One region of the Paenibacillus sp. 1A_MP2 genome, then DNA from elsewhere that is predicted to be linked to it. Evidence: riboswitches for the same ligand, from Rfam matches in the RefSeq annotation. Region 1 holds a riboswitch; the other holds the start of a gene.
What was found. A riboswitch is a leader RNA that binds a small molecule or an ion and turns the genes downstream of it on or off. The one in region 1 is predicted to bind cyclic di-AMP.

Region 1 (4,708 bases):
TTAGCTAGCATACCAAAATCCCCCAGGTATAGAGAACTCATTAAAATGAACTCTAATCCGAGGGGACGATATTTCAGAACTATATTGGCGACGTTACTGACTTTTTTATTACAATATCATTCTATTGGAAGATGGACCTGAAAAGGAATACGCACGATCTTCAATATATATTTGATGCCATAAGATAAATACAAGAATGGTCCACAATTTACGGCTTGCATCCAATTTCCCTTCCTTATGGATCTCAAGTAGCTGCAATACATACGTTTTATTGATCCATTGATCTACGTCTGCTGTCATAATCAGATTCCTAGCCCATGAATACCATTCACTTTTTAACCATACTCTCGTTGGGACAGGAAAACCTAATTTTTTTCGTTGCTGTACATCAGGTGGAACCACATCTTTCATAGCATCACGGAGTAATAATTTAGTTGCTGTGGGTGTAACTTTATACTTTGTAGGGATGGTAGCAGCTAATTCAAATACTTTGGTATCTACAAAGGGAACGCGAAGTTCCAAGGAATTTGCCATCGACATTTTGTCTGCTTTCATTAGGATATTCCCACGTAGCCACGTATGAATATCAATATACTGCATCTGTGTGACTTCATCATATAACTTCGCTTGTTCATAAAGTGGCTTAGTCACCTGCTGGGTTGGTTTACATACTCCCTGCTCCGATAACCATGGTGCTAATACCTTACTTTTTTCATGATCCATAAAAATCTTCGCATTTCCAAAGTAACGTTCTTGCAGAATAAGACTCCCTCTTTCCAAGAATCCTTTGCCTTTCATGCCGGTAGGCATTAATCGTCCAAGATGTCCTGCAAGACTTCTCCATGGACCTGGAAGACCCTGAAACATGCGGAGAGCATAGGGTTCCCGATAAATGTTGTAGCCACCAAAAAATTCATCTGCACCTTCACCTGAAAATGCCATCTTAACATGCTGACTAGCCAACTTCGATACAAAGTAGAGACCCACGGCTGATGGGTCTGCTACTGGCTCATCCATATGCCATATTAGAGAAGGTAGTATATCTATATAGTCGCGGGCATTAATCCGAATTTCATGATGCTCAGTCCCTAAATAGGCTGCTGTCTTCCTAGCATCATCCAATTCACTATAGCCCGGCATATCAAATCCAACGCTGAATGTTTGGGTGGGCTCCAAGCGATGAAGTAAACCAACTAAACTGCTTGAATCAATACCACCCGATAAGAATGCTCCCCTAGGGACATCTGAGTTCTTATGAATACGAACAGATTCCGTTATTACTGATCGTGTTTCCTCTACTAAATCGGAATACGACCTACTTTCATGGGGCTCAAACTTCACTTCGTAATACGGTCTGATGGTCATTCCATTATTCTGTACAATCAAATAATGGCCTGCTTTCAGTTTATGGATCTCTTTGAACATCGTTAGAGGTTCAGGTACATATTGAAATGTGAGATACTGATAAAGAGCATTTTCATCCACTTCCCTATCAATCCTACCTGAAGCCAGCAACGTTTTAATTTCAGAGCCAATCATGTATCCGGAGGCGGTCTCACTGTAATAAACAGGCTTGATTCCGAAATGATCCCGTGCCGCAAATAAAAGATCACTCCTTTGATCCCATATGGTGAACCCAAACATGCCTCGTAAATAGTTGACACATTTAATTCCAACGTCCTCATAAAGCCTCAGTAATACTTCGGTATCGGAATCTGTATAAAATGTATACCCCTTCTGACTCAACCAATCCCTCAACTCTTTATAATTATAAATCTCTCCATTGAATACCAACCAAATATCTTTGTTCTCATTGGTCATGGGCTGTGCCCCGTGCTCAATATCCAGTATACTTAGTCTCCTAAAACCCAGACCGATATGATCATGGATATATATCCCTTCATCATCTGGGCCACGATGAGCTATGGAGTCGGTCATATGTTGCAGAATGTTTGCATCTACTGGCATACGATATTTGTTATATAAACTTACAAATCCACACATAGGGCTATTCTCCTCTAATCAATATAAGATTAGTTTAGCTTTTATGTATGTGGAATCTGTGAAAGATTACCGTCCATATCATAAATCACAGTTTAGATAAGTTATTTACTTATTTATTAGTTTAGTTCACTGGAGAATGGTTCTATCTGTTCGAGGCAAGTTGCTAAACAAAATGGACAAACCCGTGAATTACCCACGGGCTTGTCCATTTTAATGACTATCGTTAACCATTTTAAGATAGTTCTGCTCGCTAACCACTCTACGAGCTGTTACATATTTGGTTTTATAATAACTTTCAGATAAGCTACTAATTCGAACACCCTTACTGCTTGATGAATGTGCAAATTGATTGTTACCTACATAAATTCCCGCATGTGAAATGCTGCGACCATTCGTATTGAAGAAAACGAGATCCCCTGGGCGTAATTCTTCTTTCTCTACAAACGATCCCTTTGCTGCTTGCATACTAGAGGTGCGCGGCAAATCTAGTTTAAACTTATTAAAAACATACAGGATAAAACCGGAACAATCAAAACCAGATGTTGTTGTCCCACCATAAAGGTATGGCGTTCCAACCACTTCTTTTATTTCTTCTGTTAGCTTTGCCTGACTAGCAAATGCACCTGTTGCTGTGGAGGTAAATAAAACTGCTGCTCCAAGAACCGATAAAATGACTTTCTTCAAACTTTTGTTCCTCCCTTAGATGCCTACGGAGTTAGCTTAAGGATTCGGTTAAAGGCTCCCTATATTCTTTTCTTACAAGAATAATTCACCCAACAAATGGTTCCCCCGTTTTCAATACGAAATTCGGCAAAAATAGTTAAATATTTGTAACCTATAGAGTATTATATTGTTAAATTGTGTGGATTTAATGTGGAATTCTCGTATATCTTATTCTAAAAGAAACGACCGTCTCCTGCTGAAGTTAGGGAGCGATCGCTTCTTAGCACATGTTCTTTTTGTATTGCCGAATTCTAGTTATAAGTTCAAGGCTCCTCTACACTATACAACCACTTATACCCTATGCCCCAAACCGTTTGAATGGGGTTCTGTTCCAATCCAGCCAACTGCAACTTCTCCCGGATATTTTTCACATGGGTGTCTACGACTCGGTTATCTCCAAAAAAGTCACTTCCCCAGAGACGTTCAATGATTTCATCTCTAGAGAAAACTCTTTGTGGATTCTCGGCCAATATAAGCAATATATCAAGTTCTTTTTGGGTCAAATCCAGATTTGTGTCGAGTACAATAACCTGTCTTCGATCTGGATAAATAATCATGTCAGTATACATGATTTTTTTACCGATTTCTTTAAGGCTTAAAGACTGTGAAGAGCGTCGAACAAGCGCAAACAAGCGAGCAATGAGTTCATCAGAATTTACAGGTTTCACCATATAATCATCAGCACCGACACCTAACCCATGTACCTTATCCTTCACATCCCCTCGAGCTGTAAGCATCAATATAGGTGTTTCAGTAAACGATCTGATTTTTTCACAAAGATGCCATCCATCCATATCCGGCATCATAACGTCTAATAAAATGACATGATACGAATTTTTCTGAAGATAGGACAGTCCTTCGGTTCCATTATGAGCTTCCGTAATATCAAAACCCTCTTTAGTTAAATAAATTCGCAACAGATTTCTCATGTTCCATTCGTCATCAATAACTAATGCTTTCAATTTATTCATATGGTCATCCCATCCATTTCATTAATCTTTAGTAATATGCGGTTTCTGACCGTAAATTTGAACGATCATTAGCTCATTTGTTTCACATATTATATTTTGAAGCTGTGTGATTTTAATGAAGAAGAGGTGATGGACGGGAACATCACTTTAAATCGCGTCCCCTCTCCAATTTTACTTTCCACATGAATTGTTCCTCCTTGTTGTAAAACAAGACTTTGAACAATGGACAGCCCCAGTCCTGTTCCTCCATATGCCCGGGATCTGGATTTCTCAACCCGGTAAAAACGTTCAAATATATTGGGAAGTTCTTCTGTTGAAATTCCGTGCCCCGTATCGCAAATGCTTATTACAACCCCTTCTAATTCAGAAGTTAAAGAAACTTGAATATACCCCTCGGCTGTGTAACGAATGGCATTATCCAATAGATTCAAAATAATCTGTTCCAGTCGGTTAGAGTCTACAAAAATATGGGGTACGGGACTCAACTTACTTCGAATCGTAAGATCTTTTTCTTGGGCTTTTAATTGAACCTTATCTATAGACCTTTGAATAATCGAAGTGGGTTCTACAGACATCAGTTTCAAGTCAATTTTACCTTCTTCCATCTTAGACAATTCAAAGAGATCATTTATGATTACATTTAAACGTCGTGCTTCCTCAGAAATGATTTGTAGATATTTTTTCTTTTCTTCATCATTTTCCACAAGATCTTTAGCCAATATGTCTGCATACCCTTCCATATAAGTAATGGGTGTTTTCAATTCATGAGAGACGTTGGCAAAGAACTCCGAACGATTATCTCGATATTGTTTTAATTCTTTAGCGAGGTCGTTTATGGCTTGTGACAATGAACCAATCTCATCTTTAGTTTCCACAGGAATTTCAAGATTCAGTTCTCCTTTGGCAATTTGGCGAGTTGCACTTTCAATTTTTAATAATGGATTCGATAATCTTTTGGATAGAAAAAATATGCAACCCAACGCCAATAACAGTGCTCCAAATCCAGTGAT
Region 2 (4,708 bases), on a different contig from region 1:
CGTCGGAAACACGATTGCCTTGGCGTAAACACCTTCTTCATAGAGCCGTTTGCTGAACTGTTGGGTGGTTACTTCATCGCCAATGATACAAGGTGTGATCGGCGTTTCGCTTTGGCCTACATCATATCCAAGTCGGCTCAAGCCGTTTTTCAAATCATTGCCGTTCTCCCACAGCTTCTCGATCAGCTCTTTGTCATTCATCAAAATGTCGACAGAAGCGCTGCAAGAAGCGATTGCAGCCGGAGGTAGCGATGTCGAAAACAGAAACGGACGGCTTCTCAGCTTCAACCATTCGATCAGTTGTTTTTTACCCGCCACATAACCGCCGACAACGCCGATCGCCTTGGAAAGAGTACCAATTTGAAAGTCAATGCGGTCGGACAATCCAAAATGCTTCACGGTTCCCGCACCTGCTCCGAGAACGCCCGAACCGTGGGCATCATCCACATAAGTAATCAGATCGAATTCTTCTGCTATTTTCACGATTTCGGGCAGCTTTGCTATATCACCATCCATGGAGAAAACCCCGTCAGTGATGACCATAATTTTATGGTACTGACCGGATTCCTTGGCATCTTTCGCCTGCTGTCTTAAATCATTCATATCCGAATGCTTAAAGCGAATCACCTTAGCTCTCGACAGGCGGCAGCCATCAATAATCGAAGCATGGTTCAGCTCATCGGATAAAATCGCATCATGCTGGTCCATTACCGCGGATATAGCAGCCATATTGCAGTTAAATCCCGATTGATACACGATAACGGCTTCCGTTTTTTTGAAACGGGCCAGTTTTTCTTCAAGCTCAATATGAAGATCCATCGTACCATTGATTGTTCTCACAGCCCCTGCGCCTGCCCCGTATGTCTGCGACGCCTTAACTGAAGCATCAATCAGGCGGTAATCTGTTGCCAGTCCCAAATAGTTATTGGAAGACAAATTGATTAGGGACTTTCCGTCGATACGAATAACAGGACCATTTGCACCCTGCAGCGTATCGATGACGTTATATAGACCTTTAGTCTTTAGATCTTCGATGTTCGAACTTAAAAATTGGTCCAATGCTTGACTTGACATTCCATTCCCTCCTCGATATACGTATGTCCTCGTACAGGAGACATAGTATTCCTCCAAAAAACCCTGTTATAAAAGGAATTAAACTAATTTCAATGTATCATCTTTTTTATTCTTTGTACACATGTGGTGGACAAAAAAATAAAAATATCCGCAAAAAAACATAGCGATTGCTTCCCCCATTCCCGGAAGCAATCGCTACTAAATCTTTGCTTATATCTCTTGCTGTCATTAACCCTTCAGCTTCGTGAGTTAGAAAAAGACGGTTTAGTCTCTAGAACGATATATCCTGTAGTTCCACCTAAAATAGAGTATCAGCTAACTGATATTGGGCATTCAATGAAGGATATTATTCTTGCGATGTATGATTGGGGGCTTGATTATCAAAAGATGCAAGCAAAGAAAACTCCATTTAGCAAAGAGGTATAGTGATGTGAAATGTCTCCTGACAGTTGTCCGGACGACGCCTATTCCATGGGTAGCCAATCTACGATAATGCTTCAACTTGTAGAAGGGTCATCTTACGAGGAGGTGTTCTAAGGCACGCTCTAGTTCATCTTTATTTCTAACCCGGCCCGTATATCAGGCCGGGTGTCGTTTTTTGTACTTAAACAACTTTATTATCAGAGAACATGTCGGGCTTAGAACTGCTGCTGCGGCTGTTGGAGGAACAGCAGAAAAACAGGCAGCTCTACAAATCGTCCTACTCTGATGACTACAGGGATCAGATTTACGTACACAAGCTGGGCCAGGGGATCAAACCGGGATACATTACGCATTCAGGAATGGCTTGGTCACAGCCATTTTTTCGACTAACGAAACATCTATGCCCACTTGGAATACATATCCAAGATATCATCAGCGCAGGTGATGAGCGGAAGCCTGAATATCCTGACAAATATAAAAAAGGCTCTGATCTGCATAAAAACGCAGAACAGAAACCTATTGATGATGAGTATGATGCGGTCGAGAGGACTCGAACCTCCACGGGGGTTAGCCCACACGGACCTGAACCGTGCGCGTCTGCCAATTCCGCCACGACCGCGTATATCATATCTCCGAGAAATTATATCGCGGCGACAAGAAATAATATATCATGTGCAGGTAATTAGTGTCAACAAAAAAAATATAATTTCCCACTTCAATGTATGTAATATAACCAATACATTGTCCAATTTCTCTCCAGTTGAAACAGTAGTTACTTTTTTGTCATCGATTAGAATCCAACATTCGAGTTTTTTCAACATAAAAAGTCAGAATTCCGTTAACATTGAGGTGCTAAGAAAACATTAAAACAGGTTTGACATTTTCGCATTTATGCAATATAGTTTCAAAAGGTTACAAAAACTTAATTATTCATTTGCCGAGTTTCATGTTTGAAAACGGGGGAACCATTTTGGGTGAATTATTCTTATACATAGGAAATATAGGGAACCTTCTACCGAACCCTTAGCTAACTCCGTAGGCATCGAAGGGAGAACACAAATTTTGAAAAAGCTTATCATCTCCATTTTTGGAGCAGCAGTACTATTTACATCCGGGGCAACAAGCACTGAAGCAAGCAGTATTAACACCGTGGTAAACAACATGACAGGCATACCTTACAAATGGGGTGGCACTACGCTCGCCGGGTTTGATTGCTCGGGATTTATGAGATATATTTTCAACAAATACAGCATTGAATTGCCACGTACTTCGCAGCAGCAAGCCAAGGCTGGCACGCCGGTATCCAAAGCTAATCTGCGTACAGGTGACCTGGTGTTCTTTAATACGATGGGTAATGGCATTTCACATACAGGTGTATATATCGGTGGCGGACAGTTCGCTCACGCTTCAAGCAGCAAGGGTGTAAGCATCACTCAATTATCCAATCCTTACTTCAACGATCGTTACGTAACAGCACGCCGGGTAACAGGACAATATATGTATAACAAAATGTTGGGCAAAATATAAGTTGAACACGAAAAGGCTTCGGTTATAACCGGAGCCTTTTCTTTGTCTGCCCTATTTCTACAGAAAGCTGGACAAAATGATTCTGCAATACATAGGTTAATGTAAAGCCTTCTGTACTCTCATTGCACCCTGAGACAACGCATGGCCTCCGCCTACGGCTCCAGCCACAGCCACCGTCTCCATAATCTCCTGATCGGTCGCTCCTTTGGCACGTGCCTCTTCCACATGGTAGAACGTACATACCTCATTATTGGCAAACAATCCAATGCCCAGGGCAATCAGCTGTTTGGTCTTGGCTTCAATCGCTCCTGCCTGAAAACATTCTCCAGTGAACTCATGATAAGACTTCACCACTGCAGGCAGCACGTCGCTTAATTCACCCATCTGATCTTTATAGGCATGAACCTTATCATTCATCAGTGTCATGGTTACCGCACATCCTCTCGGCTGATATGTTACAAACTCTCACTGTACCTATCTTCTCTCCCGAGAGGTGCAATTATGCCAAAACATCCATGGTAAATGAACCTAAAACGCATGTCCTATTCTTCGAGCAGGCTCTTGCGTGGTTCGCTGAACAACTGGTACTGATAATTCCGGTCAAGCTTGACCACACGACGATTCTGACGGCGAATGAGTACCTGCTCCCGTCCCAGGCTACGACAATGCCTGTCACATCATTGGACTGAATCTCGTCCCGAATCACCCTTACTTTTTCACCCGATAAACGCAGTACATCCAATTCTGCATCACTGATCATATTCCCGACGCCTACTTTCTCCATAAAAATTATTTACAAAAAGAGACCTAAATGAAAAGTCATTTAGGTCTCACGTGACTGTATTGGACTGTCATGTCATTCGAAAGTATGTCCCGACTGAAAGTTACCGCTGCGCGTGCTCTTTGCTGTCGTTCTTCTCAAACCAAAAATCAAGCACTTTGGCGGACATCACACGTTCTTCAAGGTACTCCACTTGATGCGGTGTAAATTGTTCTTTCCAAGAGAAGGACAACTCTTCGCACAAGCCTACAATCGTCAGCAATTCTGACCAGGCAACGTAGCGTTTGTACCAGAAAAATTGAGGATGTTCAATCATATAGGGATAAAGGTCATCGAATTCCGTATGTTTACAATCCAGGGCACGCTCAAAATGTACTTTCGATTCCGCCAGCTTATCAATAAAAAATTGTTCTGTTGCCGGTTGGTTACCCATGGTGTTGCCTCCTCTCCCTAACATAACCCCATTATAAATGAAATCAGCGGTCATGCAAAGGCATTGTTATAAAAATAGGCACGTTTTCCTTTAAAAAGTCATATTTCGTTATCGTCAAATTGCACGGTACCGTCATTCAATGAACGAATGCGCACCAACGCTTCAACCGGGATGCCCTGCTCACGAATTGTACGCGCTCCGGCCTGAAAACATTTTTCGACCACGACACCGAATCCAACCAGTTCCGCACCCGAACGTTCGATAATTTTAATAACACCGCGAGCAGCATCGCCATTGGCAATAATATCGTCAATGAACAAAATACGATCATTCTCATGGATATATTCACGGGATACCATAATATCCGTTACGATTCCTTTGGTAAAAGAAGGCACTCTTTCACAGTAGGCATCGGGGTCAGCCAAAAGTGTTTTTTTGCGACGGGCGAATACCAGCGGAACACCCAGTTC

Region 2: it holds a riboswitch for cyclic di-AMP, as region 1 does, so the genes downstream of both, ACTWJ7_RS24205 (C40 family peptidase) here and ACTWJ7_RS35655 (C40 family peptidase) in region 1, are expected to answer to the same signal.

What each region holds. Positions count from the first base shown of each region.
Region 1 is NZ_JBQQCS010000005.1:192,627-197,334, forward strand. It holds gene asnB (asparagine synthase (glutamine-hydrolyzing)) at 109-2,004, opposite strand; gene ACTWJ7_RS35655 (C40 family peptidase) at 2,215-2,688, opposite strand; cyclic di-AMP (ydaO/yuaA leader) riboswitch at 2,694-2,827, opposite strand; gene ACTWJ7_RS35660 (response regulator transcription factor) at 2,991-3,698, opposite strand; gene ACTWJ7_RS35665 (sensor histidine kinase) at 3,788-4,708, opposite strand, start outside.
Region 2 is NZ_JBQQCS010000001.1:4,980,314-4,985,021, forward strand. It holds gene ACTWJ7_RS24190 (glycine C-acetyltransferase) at 1-1,074, opposite strand, end outside; gene ACTWJ7_RS24195 (winged helix-turn-helix transcriptional regulator) at 1,201-1,500, shown strand; tRNA gene ACTWJ7_RS24200 (tRNA-Leu) at 2,033-2,116, opposite strand; cyclic di-AMP (ydaO/yuaA leader) riboswitch at 2,423-2,554, shown strand; gene ACTWJ7_RS24205 (C40 family peptidase) at 2,560-3,024, shown strand; gene ACTWJ7_RS24210 (carboxymuconolactone decarboxylase family protein) at 3,121-3,450, opposite strand; partial or broken gene ACTWJ7_RS24215 (hypothetical protein) at 3,567-3,784, opposite strand; gene ACTWJ7_RS24220 (hypothetical protein) at 3,909-4,238, opposite strand; gene ACTWJ7_RS24225 (xanthine phosphoribosyltransferase) at 4,337-4,708, opposite strand, start outside.